2 regions of the Mixta intestinalis genome follow, and region 2 is predicted to be linked to the other one. Evidence: predicted binding sites of a transcription regulator. Region 2 holds the regulator's gene; the other holds the start of a gene.
What was found. Region 2 encodes Fur, which represses iron uptake genes when iron is present. Its sites were predicted from a motif close to ATAATAATGAGAACNACTATCAA; they were not measured.
Positions count from the first base shown of each region.

Region 1: a site for Fur is predicted at 3,987-4,009, ahead of exbB (tol-pal system-associated acyl-CoA thioesterase). Genes of this name have one in related genera too.

Region 1 covers NZ_CP028271.1:2,960,382-2,967,720, reverse strand. Annotated here, with positions in the region: gene metC (cystathionine beta-lyase) at 1-742, opposite strand, end outside; gene C7M51_RS13675 (TRAP transporter large permease) at 890-2,176, opposite strand; gene C7M51_RS13670 (TRAP transporter small permease) at 2,190-2,696, opposite strand; gene C7M51_RS13665 (TRAP transporter substrate-binding protein) at 2,748-3,725, opposite strand; gene exbB (tol-pal system-associated acyl-CoA thioesterase) at 4,077-4,808, shown strand; gene exbD (TonB system transport protein ExbD) at 4,814-5,236, shown strand; gene C7M51_RS13650 (SDR family oxidoreductase) at 5,312-6,205, opposite strand; gene tcuC (MFS transporter) at 6,521-7,339, shown strand, end outside.
Region 2 covers NZ_CP028271.1:586,271-595,139, reverse strand. Annotated here, with positions in the region: gene ybfF (esterase) at 1-318, shown strand, start outside; gene ybfE (LexA regulated protein) at 475-750, shown strand; gene fldA (flavodoxin FldA) at 892-1,422, shown strand; gene fur (ferric iron uptake transcriptional regulator) at 1,781-2,224, shown strand; gene C7M51_RS02735 (beta-N-acetylhexosaminidase) at 2,326-4,983, opposite strand; gene chiP (chitoporin ChiP) at 5,100-6,500, opposite strand; gene mtr (tryptophan permease) at 6,860-8,110, opposite strand; gene glnS (glutamine--tRNA ligase) at 8,381-8,869, opposite strand, start outside.

The DNA.
Region 1 (7,339 bases), 2.3 Mb from region 2:
TGTCGGCATCCACCATCTGCCCCATCAGATAGGAGTTCTCGCGCAGGCGATCCCAGCAGCGCGCATTGCTGACGGCGGTGCCGATCATCGCGTCCGAATGGCCTACCAGGTATTTTGTTCCTGCCTGAATAGAAATATCCACGCCGTGATCGAGTGGACGAAACAGTACGCCTGCCGCCCAGGTATTATCCAGCATGATAATAGCTTCCGGCGCTTTGCTGCGTACCGCCTGCACGATCGCCGGGACATCCTGCACCTCCATGGTGATGGAGGCGGGAGATTCAAGAAACACCACTTTGGTATTAGGCTGCACCAGATCGGCGATCTGCGCGCCGATGCGATGATCGAAATAGCGCGTGCTTACGTTAAGCTTGCTGAGGATCTTATTGCAGAAATCCTGCGTCGGTTCATAGACCGAACCGGCCATCAGCACCTCATCGCCCGCCTCAACAAACGCCAGAATCGCGTTGGAAACCGCCGCCGCGCCGCACGGATAGAGCGCACAGCCTGCGCCGCCTTCCAGCTCGCACATCGCATCCTGCAATGAAAAGTGGGTCAGGGTGCCGCGACGCCCATAAAAAAGCTCGCCCTGTGCCCGTCCGGCGGTGGCGCGTTTTTTATCGGCGACGGTATCAAACACCAGTGAAGAGGCACGCTGAATAACGCTATTCACGGAGCCCTGTGTATAACGTTTTTTTCTTCCCGCGCCAACGAGGGTGGTTTCAATATTTTTTTTCGACATGCTGCCAGCGGTCCTGCCTGAGCCATAGTGAGCCTCTACGTTACCACGTTTAGCCTGCCGGGGTTGAGCGTGATTTGTCACTATCAGACAGTGGCCGCATCAGCAGCAAGACGGCGGAGAGGCATTGCGTTCCCGCCGTCTGGTCGATCACATTACGCCCATCAGATGCGGCAGCCAGAGCGAGATGGCCGGAATGTAGGTAATCAGCATCAGCACCACGAATAACAGGCAATAAAATGGCAGCATCGCCTTCACCACCTGCTCGATTTTCTGCTTGCCCACCGCGCTGGCGACAAACAGCACCGAGCCTACCGGCGGCGTGATCAGGCCGATGCCGAGGTTAATCATCATAATCATACCGAAGTGAACCGGATCGACGCCGAGCGCGTTAGTCACCGGCAGCAGCACTGGCGTCAGAATCAGGATAATCGGTGCCATATCCATCAGCGTACCGATGGCCAGCAGCAGAATGTTAATGCACATCAGAATGACATATTTGTTATCCGATACGCTGGTAAAGAACCCGGTAATCAGCTGCGGCAGCTGCATAAATGTCATCACCGCGCCAAAGCCGGAGGCAAAGGCGATCAGCACCATCACAATGGTGACGGTTTTGATAGTACGGAACAGCAGGATATGTAACTGATTCCACTTAAATTCACGGTAGATAAACATGGTGACGAAAAAGGCCCACAGGCAGGCGATAGCCGCTGACTCCGAGGCGGTAAAGATGCCGGAAAGGATGCCACCGAGAATAATCACCACGGTAAACAATCCCCAAAACGCATCGACGAAAATCTTCAGCGCCTGATGAAAAGGGATGCGCTCGCCGCGTGGGTAACCGCGTTTGCGCGCAAAGCCGAGGCACATAATCATCAGGCAAAGCCCCAGCAGCAGGCCGGGTAAAATGCCGGCAACGAACAGCGATGAGATGGTGACCACACCGCCGGTTGCCAGCGAATAGATCACCGAGTTATGGCTGGGCGGCGTCAGCACCGCCTGCACCGATCCGCTGGCGGTAACGGCGGCGGCGAAATCGCGCGGATAGCCTTTTTCCTCCATTTGCGGAATCATTACCGAGCCGATCGAGGCGGTATCCGCTACCGACGATCCGGAAATAGCGCCGAAAAAGGTAGAAGCGACGATATTTACCAGCGACAGGCCGCCACGGATAAAGCCGACAAAGATATAGGCGAAGTTAACCAGCCGCCGGGCGATGCCGCCTTCAGCCATAATTGCGCCCGCCAGAATAAAAAAGGGGATGGTCAGCAAAGAGAATTTATTAACGCCGTTGGTAATCTGTATCACCACCGCTTCCAGCGGCAGATCGATCCACCAGGCACCGATAAAGGCGCTCAGGCCCACGGCAAAGGCCACCGGAAAGCCGATCAGCAACAGAACTATCATACTGCCAACTAAGATCAGTGCGTCCATCATCAACTCCGAATCAGTGAGTACCACCGAGGCTGACCAGCGGGCGTCCGGACTGATCGCCGCACAGCAGACGCTCAATCACAAACAGAATGGTTAACAGTGCGCCGATTGGGATAGGCAGATACATCTGACCAAAAGTCACCATCGGCAGTGAAGCCTGCGGCTGAAGCCACATCGCTTCGCACAGCGCATAGCTGGACTGAAAAATGACCAGGCAGGCCGCCAGCATCAGCAAATCGCAGATTAGCGCGGCGATCTGCTGTCCGCGTGGCGGCAGGCGATCGGTGACCATTGAGACGCAGATATGGGTACCGGCGCGAAAGCCGACTGGTGCACCGATAAAGGTAAAAATAATCATACAGACGATGGCAACCGGCTCTGGCCAGTAGAGCGCATCGTTAAGCACGTAACGTGCGAAAATTCCCACCGGGATCACCGCAACCATCAGCATCAACGCAACTGCGGCGATCGTCATGCACAGCAGATAGACCGCATCCATCAGACGTGAATAGGCAGACATAGTTTTTTACCTGATTAGCAGCGCCGCGAGAGGTTACGGCGCGAGAAAAGGTTATTTCACCGCAGCGATTTGCTGCATCAGCTCCTGATAATCCTTGCCATACCGATCGCGCACCGGCTGGGTCGCTTTAACGAAATAATCGCGATCGATCTGCTGGAAGACCACGCCGCCCGCCTTCATTTTCTCCAGCGACTGCTGGTTATATTCTGCCCACAGCTTGCGTTCATCCTCCTGTGCCTCTTTGCCCAGTTTGCTCAACAGGGTGCGATCTTCAGCGGAAAGTTTGTCCCAGGAGCGTTTCGAAAACAGAATCATCTCTGGCTGGATAAAGTGCCCGGTCAGGGTGTAATACTTCGCAACCGGCATATAGTTATGGGCGACGAAAGTCGGTGGGTTATTTTCGGTGCCGTCGACCACGCCGGTTTGCATCGCGCTGAACACCTCGCTGACACCCATCGCTACCGGGTTCGCGCCCATCGCCTTCAGCGTTGACAGAGAAATCGCGCTGTTCTGCACGCGAATTTTCATGCCCTTAAGATCTGCGGGCTTAGTGACCGGCTCTTTGGTAATCATGTTGCGCACGCCCGCATCGGTCCAGCCAAGGAACACCATGCGGGTATTGGGATCGTCATCGAACTTACGGGTAATTGATTTGCCGATATCGCCATCCAGCACGCTGTGCATATGCGCCTCATCACGGAAAATATAGGGAAGCGTCAGCACGCTGGTTTCCGGGGCGAGAGTAGAAACCGGAGCCAGCGATACGCGAATCATATCTACCGCGCCGATCTGCACCTGCTGGAGCGTCTGCTCCTCATCGCCCAGCGTACCGCCCGCGTAGACGCGCATTTCCAGGCGTCCGTCGGTGGCCTGCTTCAGCTTTTCACCCATATGCTCAAGCGCAACGACGGTGGGATAACCCGCCGGCTGAACTTCCGCCACTTTTAGCACCTTGGCCGAGGCGGCGGTGGCAGCTAACAGCGCGGTGGATGCCAGCGCCATCGCCAGCAACAGTTTTTTTGCTCTCATCATTGTTCTCCTGCGCTTAAAGGGAGCCCCGTGCCTGGCTGGAAGAAGGGGGAGGGTAGAGGTCTGGTGCCAGCAGGGCAGATTCACTATAGATAAATTGCGCAGGCGGAAAATTGGCAGGCGTGAATTGAATGAATTGCATCACATATTTAAAACGACGTTTTAATAAATTTATATCCAACATCACAGTTTAAAAACTAAGCATTTACATCGCGCTCACATGATAACGGGCAAAAAAAGTAAGTGATGAAATCTTTGTAAATAGTAATGATAACCACTATCAATTCACTTCTGTTTTGGTATGATCTAACCTGTTTCTATGAATTTCCTACAGGTTGGAGATATAGCGTGGTGACCAGTGAGTTGATGCAGACGGATCTTTCCATCTGGGGCATGTTTGAACATGCGGACATCGTGGTAAAAGCGGTAATGATCGGGCTTCTTCTGGCGTCCGTCGTCACCTGGGCCATCTTCTTCGGCAAGTTTACCGAGCTCTCTTCAGCGCGCCGCCGCCTGAAACGCGAACAGCAGGCGCTGGCGGAGGCGCGTTCGCTGCGTCAGGCCGCTGAAATGAGCGAAAACTTTGACGCACGCAGCATGACGACGCTGCTGGTGCAGGAAGCACAGAACGAACGGGAGCTGTCTGCCGGAACTGAAGATAACGAAGGCATTAAAGAGCGTACCGGCTTCCGCCTGGAACGTCGTGTCGCAGCCATCGGTCGTCACGCCGGACGTGGTAACGGCTTCCTCGCGACTATCGGTTCCGTTGCTCCCTTTATCGGTCTGTTCGGTACGGTTTGGGGTATTATGAACAGCTTTATCGGCATCGCTAAAACGCAAACCACTAACCTGGCCGTTGTTGCGCCCGGTATCGCAGAAGCATTGCTGGCAACGGCGATTGGCCTGGTTGCGGCTATTCCGGCGGTGGTCATTTACAACATCTTTGCGCGCATGATTGCCAGCTACAAAGCCAGCCTGGGCGATGTTGCTGCCCAGGTGCTGCTGCTGCAAAGCCGCGATCTCGATCTGGCACGCGGTAACGCGCAGCCGGTAGCGACGGCACATAAACTGCGGGTAGGTTAAGCGTTATGGCAATGCGGTTAAATGACGATCTGGACAGTAACGGTGAGATGCATGAAATCAACGTAACGCCGTTTATCGACGTTATGCTGGTACTGTTAATTATTTTCATGGTGGCCGCGCCGCTGGCAACGGTGGATGTCAGAGTGGATCTGCCTGCCTCAACCAGCGCGCCGCAGCCGCGTCCGGAAAAGCCGGTTTATCTCTCGATTAAAGAAGATAAGCAGATGTATATCGGCAACGAGGCGGTCTCCAAAGAGAACCTTATCGACGTGCTGAACGCGCAGACCGAAGGCAAAAAGGATACAACCATCTTCTTCCAGGCGGATAAAGCGGTAGATTATGAAACGCTGATGAGCGCGATGGATGCGCTGCGCGGAGCGGGTTATCTCAAAATTGGTCTGATGGGGATGGAAACCGTGCAGAAATAAGCATTGTTTTCGTGCCAGTAAAAAACCGGAGCCTGCGCTCCGGTTTTTTTTATGTCTGAGCGAATAGCGACTGACTTAACCCAGATGTTCCCCGCCGGTAACACCATGCACTTCCGCCGTCACGTAGCTGGATTCCTGCGAGGCCAGGTAGACGTAAACGCCCGCCAGCTCCGCCGGTTGACCGGCACGCTTCATCGGCGTCTGTTTACCAAACTCCGGCAGTTTCTCCTGCGGCTGACCGCCTGCTACCTGCAACGCGGTCCAGATCGGGCCTGGCGCTACGCTGTTTACGCGAATGCCTTTCTCTGCCACCTGCTTCGCCAGCGCACGGGTATAGGCGAGAATCGCCGCTTTGGTTGAAGCGTAATCCAGCAGATGCGGGCTTGGCTGATAGGCCTGAATAGAAGAGGTGGTAATAATTGATGCCCCTTCCGGCAGCAGCGGAATCGCCGCCTGTGTGATCCAGAACAGCGAAAACACATTGGTTTCGTACGTCTTGCGGAACTGTTCGGTGGTTAGCTCCGCAATGGCTTCTACCGCTACCTGCTTACCGGCTACCAGCGCCAGAATATCCAGCCCGCCCAGCTCTTCGTGTGCCTGTGCCACCAGCTGCTTACAGAAAGCTTCTTCGCTGATATCGCCCGGAATCAGCACCACTTTACGGCCCGCTTTACGAATATATTCCGCTACCTGCTCTGCATCACGCTGCTCCGCAGGCAGATAGTTGATCGCCACATCAGCGCCTTCGCGAGCGTAGGCAATGGCGGCGGCGCGGCCAATACCGGAATCAGCGCCGGTGACCAGTGCTTTACGGCCTTCCAGACGCTGGCTGCCGCGGTAGCTCTGTTCACCGCAGTCCGGCACCGGCTGCATATCCTGCTGAATGCCGGGAGCGGGCTGACGCTGTTTCGGGTATTCACCGGTGTAATACTGGGTGAGAGGATTTTGCATTTTATTCTGATCTGCCATGTTTCCTCCTGATTCATGAGTAAAAGTCACCATTAAGGCTAGGAGAAACGGCAGGAATGTCGAGGCGCATCCGTAGAATTAAGGTTCAAGCCACTGTAATACAAGAGTAATTCAGACAAGGCAAAATACGACTAAATATGAGCAAATATGTATATTGCTTGTAAAAGTGCGCTTTGACAGCCAAAAATGTTCCTTTTTGGATTCTGTTAAATAATGGTTACTAAATTGATAATTTCGTAAAGTTGAATGGTGAGGTAAGTCACATTATCACCCGCCCGATCGGGCTAAAAGGAGGAAAACTACAAGGAAGCCACTATGCAATCATCTGCCTCTTTACAAAAGCGCTCCCGCAGCGGTGCCAAAACCATCTTTAGCGTGACCAGCGGTAATTTTCTTGAAATGTACGATTTCATGGTATTTGGCTACTATGCCAGCGCTATCGCTAAAACCTTCTTTCCTGGCGACGATCCTTTTGCTTCGCTAATGCTGACGCTGATGACCTTCGGCGCAGGTTTTCTGATGCGCCCGCTGGGAGCGATCGTGCTGGGTGCTTATATCGATCATCACGGACGGCGCAAAGGTCTGTTGCTGACGCTGGGGCTGATGGCGATCGGTACTCTGACCATTGCCTGCGTGCCCGGCTATACGACGCTGGGTGCTGCCGCGCCGGTACTGATTCTGCTGGGACGTTTGCTCCAGGGTTTTTCCGCCGGCGTGGAGCTGGGCGGCGTTTCGGTTTACCTTTCAGAAGTTGCACCGCAAGGGCGCAAGGGCTTTTATGTCAGCTGGCAGTCCGGCAGCCAGCAGATCGCGGTGATCTTTGCCGCTCTGCTGGGCCTGTTGCTTAATCATCTACTGGCACCGCAGCAGGTGACCGAATGGGGCTGGCGTATTCCGTTCGTGATCGGCTGCCTGATTGTGCCGTTTCTGTTCTGGATCCGTCGCATGCTGGAAGAGACTGAGGCATTCAGCCAGCGTAAGCATCATCCCACCATGCGAACCATTATGCGTTCGGTTGTCAGCAACTGGGCGCTGGTGCTGGCGGGAATGCTGATGGTGGTCACCACCACGGTGATGTTTTATATGATTACCGCTTTTACGCCGACGTTTGGTAAAACCGTGCTGATGATGAGC
Region 2 (8,869 bases):
CGTGAAATCATCGCTGAAGAAGGCGTGATTCAGTTCCTGCTGAAATCTTTTCACGACGGTGCCTGGCGCTTTAACGTCCCTGTTCTGTGGGATAACTATAGCGCGATTTCCGGCTGGGAAAGTATACCGCCGTGGCAGGGACCGGCGCTGTTTATTCGCGGCGAGCTTTCTCCCTATCTGGATGATATTCATCGTGATACGTTGCTGGCGCAGTTCCCACAGGCGCGCGCGCATGTGATTGCCGGAGCGGGTCACTGGGTTCATGCTGAAAAACCCGACGCGGTACTGCGTGCCATACAGCGTTTTTTAGCGCTGTAAAAGCAAGGCGTTAACCCGCCGACAAAGATTGTTCTCACTCTTTGCTCAGGGTATGATGGCGCGCTAAAATTTTGCCGTCGCTGAAAATGGCGGCAAGCCGGCCCAAACGTCACCATGCGCGGCGCAAACGCGCAGCCCATTCAGTACCACGATTCTATGGCAAAAGAACACACGGACCGGACCACGATCGATCTGTTTGCAGATGAACGTCGCCCGGGACGCCCGAAAACCAGTCCGCTGTCGCGTGATGAACAACTTCGTATCAACAAACGCAACCAGTTGAAACGTGACAAAGTACGGGGTTTACGGCGCGTTGAACTGAAGATGAACAGTGAGGCTGTCGAAGCGCTCAATGCAATGGCCGCTGAACGTGGCGTAAGCCGCAGCGAGCTGATTGAAGAGATGATTCTTGCCCAGTTGAAGGCGCTCTGACTGGCTGAAAGAAGCGCACAATGAGACACAAATGCAGCGGCTTTACGAGTTCCGCCTCCAGACGGTCTCTGCTATTATTGCCGTAATCTGCATTCCACGGGCAGTTACCAATTCTATAAGTTTCAAGAGGTTATTAAACTCATGGCAATCGTAGGCATTTTCTTTGGCAGCGATACCGGCAATACAGAAAACATTGCGAAAATGATCCAGAAACAGCTCGGTAGCGACGTTGCTGCAGTGCATGATATTGCCAAGAGCAGTAAAGAAGACCTGGAGGCTTTTGATATTCTGCTGCTGGGCATCCCTACCTGGTATTATGGCGAAGCGCAGTGCGACTGGGATGACTTCTTCCCGACGCTGGAAGAGATCGACTTTAACGGCAAGCTGGTAGCGCTGTTTGGCTGCGGCGACCAGGAAGATTACGCTGAATATTTCTGTGATGCCATGGGCACCATCCGCGATATTATCGAGCCGAACGGCGCGGTAATCGTTGGTCACTGGCCAACCGAAGGCTATCACTTCGAAGCCTCTAAAGGTCTCGCCGACGATACGCATTTCCTTGGACTGGCAATTGACGAAGATCGTCAGCCTGAATTAACCAACGAACGCGTTGATAAGTGGGTGAAGCAGATTTACGAAGAGCTGCATCTGCAGGAAATTCTGGAAGCCTGATTCCGCGCTGATTGTGTACCACATCACATTGCGTAACAGGTTTTTCCTATAGAAATGATAGGTACGGGTTTGAAAATTTTATCAAACAGTCGGTAGAATACCCGTATCGGTCATACGCTTTCCTGCCGTTGTGCTGTAAAGCGGCAGGATGAAGCGAAATGTAAACGCAGCATCAGATGAGCATGAACAACGCCGGACGTAGCTCTTATTTTACTTCCACTTGCGGCTTCACGCCTCCCCGTACGGTTTTCATTTCGAAGCATCAGTTCTATAATGAGACGCATTAGCTTTAGCGTCGACCGATGTTCATGGCTGTTCAGCCACATTGTGACTAGCAAAGTAACAGGACAATATCCGCATGACTGACAATAACACCGCATTAAAGAAGGCCGGCCTGAAGGTTACGCTTCCACGACTAAAAATCCTGGAAGTGCTTCAGGAACCTGAGAGCCATCACGTCAGTGCGGAAGATTTGTACAAGCGCCTGATTGATATGGGCGAAGAAATTGGGCTGGCAACGGTATATCGCGTACTGAACCAGTTTGATGATGCTGGCATCGTTACACGCCATAACTTTGAAGGCGGTAAATCCGTTTTCGAACTGACCCAGCAGCATCATCACGATCACCTGATTTGCCTTGACTGCGGCCGGGTGATTGAATTTAGTGATGAATCGATCGAAGCTCGCCAGCGTGAAATCGCCACGCGTTACGGCATCAAGCTGACCAACCACAGTCTCTATCTGTACGGTCACTGCGCGACGGGTGACTGCCGCGAAGATGAAACATTACACGACAAATAAAAAATTGTGCTATGCAGTAATGGAAACCGGTGCCTGAGCACCGGTTTTTTTATGGCTTTGTGACGCCGGGCAAGCGTAAAAGCCTGCCCCAACGTTTTCAATCAGAGCGCTTCGCTGCGGCTGTAGCGCTCTCCATCCGGGCTGACGCTGCGTACCATAACGCTACTGCCTTCAGCAACCGTAGGCTTCATCCGCTCGTCATAGCGCAGCCAGCCTTTACCGCCATCCAGCGAGTATTCGATAGCCAGACCCGGCAGCGCAAGGTTCGCCTCCAGCTTGCCGTTGCGAATTTGCGCGCCCGGCACCGGCAGGCGGTAAGCGATACCGACTTTATCCAGCTTCGCCAGCTCACGTTGCCCCAGAATATTGGCGAAACGCTGCCAGTCGCGGTTTAACGCCTGACGATCGACAAACTGCGTGACGCCACCCTGATATTCACGCCCCGGCTGATAATCCTGCTCCCAGGAGGCACGATGCCAGGCGCGCTCCGCTACGGTAAACAGGCGCGGGAAGATCATATATTCCATCTGGTCGTCGGTACGTACGGTTTCACTCCACAGCTGCGCCGACAGCCCCCAGGCTCCGGGCCAGGGTTTATCAGAGCGTGCCGTAAAGGTTTTGCCATCACGATCGACTGAGGTCTCCGCATTTTGCGGTAGGTTATTTGGCGCAAAGCTAAACATCTTACGTTCATCGCTATAGCGCGTTCCCCAATAGTAGCCACGCTCTAACGGGTTCACCTCATAAGGGAAATCCATATAGACGTAGTCGGGGTTAGAGATAATCACATCGTAGCCTTTATTGGCCCAGTCGTTAGCGCTGTCAAAGCCGCCCCAGTAAAGTGTATCCCAGAAGTTAACCGCCACTTTTGGCGTGGCGAAGGCGGCAGCGTTCTCCGCATGTTTCACGCCATCCTGCCAGGCCTGCATACGTTCGATACCGTGCGCATGTACCTTACTGCTGACCGCCAGCGCAAAATAGCTCGGCAGATGATCGAGATCTTTCACTTCACCAGCCGCAATCATTTTCTGACAGGCGAGCGATTTTTCCCAGGGGCGATTTTCCTGGCTGCGGTCAATCAGGCCGGTACCAGGCTGCGGCTGCTGTTTATCGCTGTAGCCTGCGCCAAGGCGAATATTTTTAGCCTCGTCGCCGCCAAAGTGCCAGGTAGACAGCGGCTGCCCGGCTTCTTTATGCATCGCCTGAATTTCGCCGATAACCTTATCGACAAAGCGCTGTGAAGAGGCGAGGCAGGGATTGAGATAGCTGGTACGATCGTAAAGCTGAACGGAGGTCGTTTCAGAGGTATCAAGCGGATCGCGCAGCCGATACTCTTCTGCTTTTTCTGTTTCGCCCGCTTTCATCAGGCGCTGATAACGTGCTTCCATTGAGATGACGGCGGCGCGTGCGTGCGCAGGCATATCGATTTCCGGGATCACCTCAATATGGCGTGCCTGGGCATATTTAACGATATCGATGTAATCCGCCCGGCTGAAAAAGCCGCTGCCGTTGTTATTGTTAAAGGGACCAGAACCGAGCTGCGGCAACAGGCAACGCTGTTCGCTAAGATCGTGGCAGCGCTGGCTACCTACCTCGGTAAGCTCCGGCAGACCAGGGATAGCGATACGCCAGGCTTCATCGTCGCTGAGATGGAAGTGAAATTTGTTCATTTTCCACGCGGCCATCTGATCCAGCATACGCATTACCGCCTGCTTGCTGTGGAAGTTACGCGCCACATCAAGGAAAGCGCCACGGTAGGCAAAGCGCGGTGCATCCTGTGCTTCCAGCGTTGCAATCACCGGCAGCCCTTCAGCAGGCAGCAACGATGCTACCGACATCAGCCCGTAAAAGACACCGGCGCTGTCGTAGCCGGTCAGCTCAATACCCCGCGGGCTGATGCTGAGATGATAAGCCCCGCTTACCGCACGTTCACCGCTAAAATCCGCCTGACGAATGGTGGTACGCAAAGGAACACCGCCGCTGTTTTCCTTCACGCCCAGCAGCGCAAAGCGCGCTTTAATCACCTGTGCCTGATTATCCGGCAGCGTCAGCAAATCAAAGGCAACGCCTTTGCTTAAATCAAGATCCTGCGGGTGAACTTTTAACGCCAGCGGGGTTGGGGTAATTTGTCCACGCAGCGCCGCCGTCGGCAGCACGGCGATATCACTGTTTTTCAAAAAACGGCTGGCAGGCTGCATCAGTATATTTTTATCATCAGCGGTCCGCTTCCAGCGATCGTTAAAGGGCGCAACAAACTGCGTCAAATCTTCGGTGTCGGTACTGGCGATAATGCGCGGCTGGGCGTTTTCCGCCGTCACATACCAGCGCGGCATCACATCGGTAATAAACAGCTGCCAGTATTCATTGATCAGGGGGATCGCGATCGATTCCCCTGCGCCGATGCCGGTAAATTTCTCAGTGGGCTCCAGACGCGTCAGATCGCCATTAACATGCACGATCCTGAACCGATCGCTGTCGATCTTAATCGTCGCATGAACATTACTCATGTAGATCGCCCAGTTGCGGCTGGTCAGCGCCGGACCATTATTTGTCAGGGTAATGGTTGCCCGGTTACAGGCGGCCCAGTCAGCCCCCAACGCGGCGCAGTCGGTGCCGTGCAGGGCAGCCTGGTTATCGGTTACTTCGTAACGCACGCCAAATTGACTTACCTGATCCACAACCCGCTGCGCCTGCATTGCGTCGCTGCTGCATCCCGCCAGCGTCGCCATAATTAGCGCTGACAGCGTTAAACGTTTCATGTTTTCCCCTTATTCGTCCTGTCGCGTGGGCTTTCCTTCACCGCGTACTGCCGGTCAGCCGCAGGCGATTGCCGTTATAGCCGTTGCCCGGAGGCAGCCGTAGCTGCCTGTTCTGTTTAAAAGATGGTGAAAGGTGCAATGACGATAAATTTCACGTCTTTTTCGTCCTGGAACATGTTGCCGTAGCCGCCGCCGAAGCTGGGAACGTCGCTGTGGTTGTCATAGCGGGTAAAATGCAGCTTAAACAGCGTATCCTTCGCCCTGCCCTCCTGGATGGTGTAAATCAGATCGAGATTCCAGGCAGATTCTCTGATGCGCTGGCTCTGGTCCCATTGCGGATTGCTGCTCGGTTTGGCATCCCAGCCGTAGGCCCAGGAAGCGCCAACCTTCCAGCCCGCCATGTCCCACTGGCTGAGGTCATAGATTACGCCAGCAAAAATGGCTTTTTCTCCGTTGGCGTTCCAGTCAGAGCGTGCATCCCACCAGATATCCAGCCTGCCGTTAGAACTGGCGTAGGATGGCGTCATACGCTGCAGGAAAAAGCCCTGGTTGCCTTCGGCTTTAACCCAGGTCCCTTCGAGTCGCCAGTCAAACGGCCCCCAGGTATAGCCAAAGGTCAGCGCCTGAAGCCAGGCCATGCCGTCATAAACATCGTTGCTGTTGTTTGCCCCGCCGCTCTCCCGATCGTGCGCACCGTAGAACTGATAGCTGGTGCGTAAATCGCTATCGCCAAGCGGTGTACTCCATGAAGCTTTAGCAAAATACTGGTCCATATAATCTGCCGCCTGGCCCCATGAGGCTTCCAGGATCAGCTGATTGTTGAAATCGTAACGAGCGCCGACCGCGTGTAGCCAGGAGATGCCGGTTTTACCATCGGCCTGACGAAAGCGATAGATATGTCGATACCAGGGGGCTTTATAACGGTCGGTCCACATATAGGACATTTCAAGCTTGCCCGCTTCGGCGTAATCCTGACTAAATCCTGCTTCAACGCCACGATAGGTGCCGGGTAAAAAGCTCCAGTGCGGTGCCAGCAGCGTTTGCCCCTGCGGCTGGATATAACCCGCGCGCAGCCAGTAATCATCTACTTTCATTTTTAACGCTGCTTTATAAAGACTGGTGCCGCTGCGATCGCCGCTCCAGTCTTCATCCCAGCGCGTTTTTCCACGGCTGAAACCAATTTCATTCGGTGCCGCCGGGCCGCTGTTACTCATTTCAACCGCGCCGAAAACGGCCAGATCCAACCCGATAATATCGGCAGCGTAGCCCGAATTAAAATCAAGGCTGCTGTTTAACGTGGCGTGATGTAAGTTCTCCCGGTATTTGCCGTAATGTTCGCTGCTCTTATCAACCTCTTTTCTGTCGCGCTGCCGCTGCCAATAATAAACGGCCCCTTTTAATGACGAATCTTCAATAAAGCCGGTAGCACGAACAGGCGGGGTAATAAAAGTAGTTAGCGCGGTTATTACAGCCGCCGAACAACAGGCGGCCTTACGCTTCCCTGGTAAGGTGCGCATGGGTATTCCTCTTTGACGGAAAAATTAAAAAATCATGAACAACAATAGCTAAGGAGCTTCTCGTTGCGTTGCTAGGATATTTTTCGCGTCGCGAATTATCAATAAGGAAATACATATGTTTTATTAAAACATGACATGGGGCACATAAAAGGATGCGGTAATTAACAAATAAATAAACTTAATTCCGTCGCATTAGAAATATAAGCAGGCTATCTTTTTATTATTAAGGAATATATATATTAATAAGTCTAAATAAAGACCTAATTGTCTTTAATTAAGTAGATAACTTATTTTTAATTGGAATGCGGGAAATAAATAAAATGAAAGAACAGGACGACGGTTGTCGTCCTGAGAAAGGATTAACGGGCATATACTGGCAGCAGATCGACATAACTGAGCAGCGAAACGACGATATTTAAGGTAGCAAACAGCAATACCAATACGATGGGCAGCCTGCCGCCCTTTAAACGCCATCCCTGCGCCTGGGGGAAGCGTTTTCTGGCTTGATGTGCCAGCAGTGCCGGGGTAATCACCGCCCAAATCGTCGCCGCCAGTCCGGCGTAGCCAATCGCCAGCAAGAAACCATTCGGCCAAATCATTGCCGCCGCCAGCGGCAGGAAAAATGTTGTCAGCGTCGTTTTCAGACGCCCGGTGCCGCTGTTATCAAAGCGCAGCAGATCAGCCAGATAATCAAACAGCCCCAGCGTGACGCCGAGGAAAGAGCTGGCTACGGCGAAAGTGCTGAAAATCGTCAGTAGTTTACTCAGCGAGGCGCTCTGTAGCAGCCCGCTTAGCGCCTCCACCAGCGCATCAATATTACCGCCGCGCTGGGCGATAGCGATAAAATCACCGCGAGGAATATTACCCATGGTGCCGATAATCCACACCAGATAGATAACCAGCGCCGCTACGGTCCCCAACAGCAGACAGCGCGCCACCTTCTTACCATCATGACGGTAATAACCAATCAGCCCGGAAATATTGCCGTGATAGCCAAAGGAGGCGAGGCAAAACGGAATTACCATCCAGACATAACGCAGATAGTCTGTTTCGTTACCGCCCGCGTCCAGTAACAGCGCTGGCTTAACGTGCCCCAGCAGGCCGCCAAACAGCAGGAAGAAAGTAATCACTTTTGCGCCGAGGAAAATCAGCGTCACGCGGCTGACCACGGCGGTGCCAAGCCAGACGAACAGCGCCACCAGTAGCGTAAAGCCCAGCCCGGCCATTCTGGCGGAAACCGGCAGATGTAACGTGGCGAACGTGTGCTGCAAAATTGCTCCGCTGGCAGAAATATAGGCGTAGGTCAGAATACCCAGCACAAAAGCGATCGAGGTGCCGTTAAGCAGATTCCAGCGTGCGCCAAGCAGATCGCGCGTCAGAGTATCAAAGCCCGCACCGGTCGGATAATGCAGGCTGGCTTCCAGAAACATCAGCCCGGAGAGCAGCATACAGAGCCAGGTTAACAGCAGAATCGCCGCCGACCAGCTAAACCAGGCGCCGGACATCACCACCGGCAGAGAAAACATGCCAGCACCGACAACGGTGCCGGTAATAATCAGCGTACCCCAAAGGACAGAAGGGAGCTTATTGACGGAAACCGCTGCTTCCATAAGATAACCTCAGAATGTTATTTGTTTATTTTTTGTTCAGATAGCGTTCTGTCTGGCAGAACGGCTACTGTGAAAAACATTCTACCTGATAGTGAACTCATGCACTAGTACATAAATAAAAACCGTTCGTTTTTATCGTGACTACATTATTAGCCGATTAAAAAGAGAGCAGATAACATCAGGGCTGGCGTGGCAGGCGTTAGCCTAATGCTGAGAATAGTGCATAAAAAAGGCGGCTCATTGAGCCGCCCGATCGCCGTTAATGGGGGGTTATTCGCCGCTTTTCGCCCAGGTATCACGCAGGCCAACGGTACGGTTAAATACTAGATGCTGCGGGCTGGAGTAAACGCTGTCGGCACAGAAATAACCTTCACGCTCAAACTGATAAGGTGAGGTCGCTTCCGCCTGCGCCAGACCCGGCTCAACAAAGCCGTGTTTGATAACCAGCGATTCCGGATTAATGGTGGTAAGAAAATCTTCCGCCGCCGCCGGATTAGGCACGCTGAACAGGCGATCGTACAGGCGGAATTCCGCCGCTGCCGCATGCTCCGCCGACACCCAGTGAATGACGCCTTTCACTTTACGTCCGTCCGCCGGATCTTTGCTCAGCGTATCCACGTCACAGGTACAGAAGATACAGGTAATGTTGCCCGCTTCATCTTTCGCCACTCGCTCAGCGCGGATCACATAAGCGTTACGCAGACGCACCTCTTTGCCCAGTACCAGACGCTTGTACTGTTTGTTGGCTTCCTCACGGAA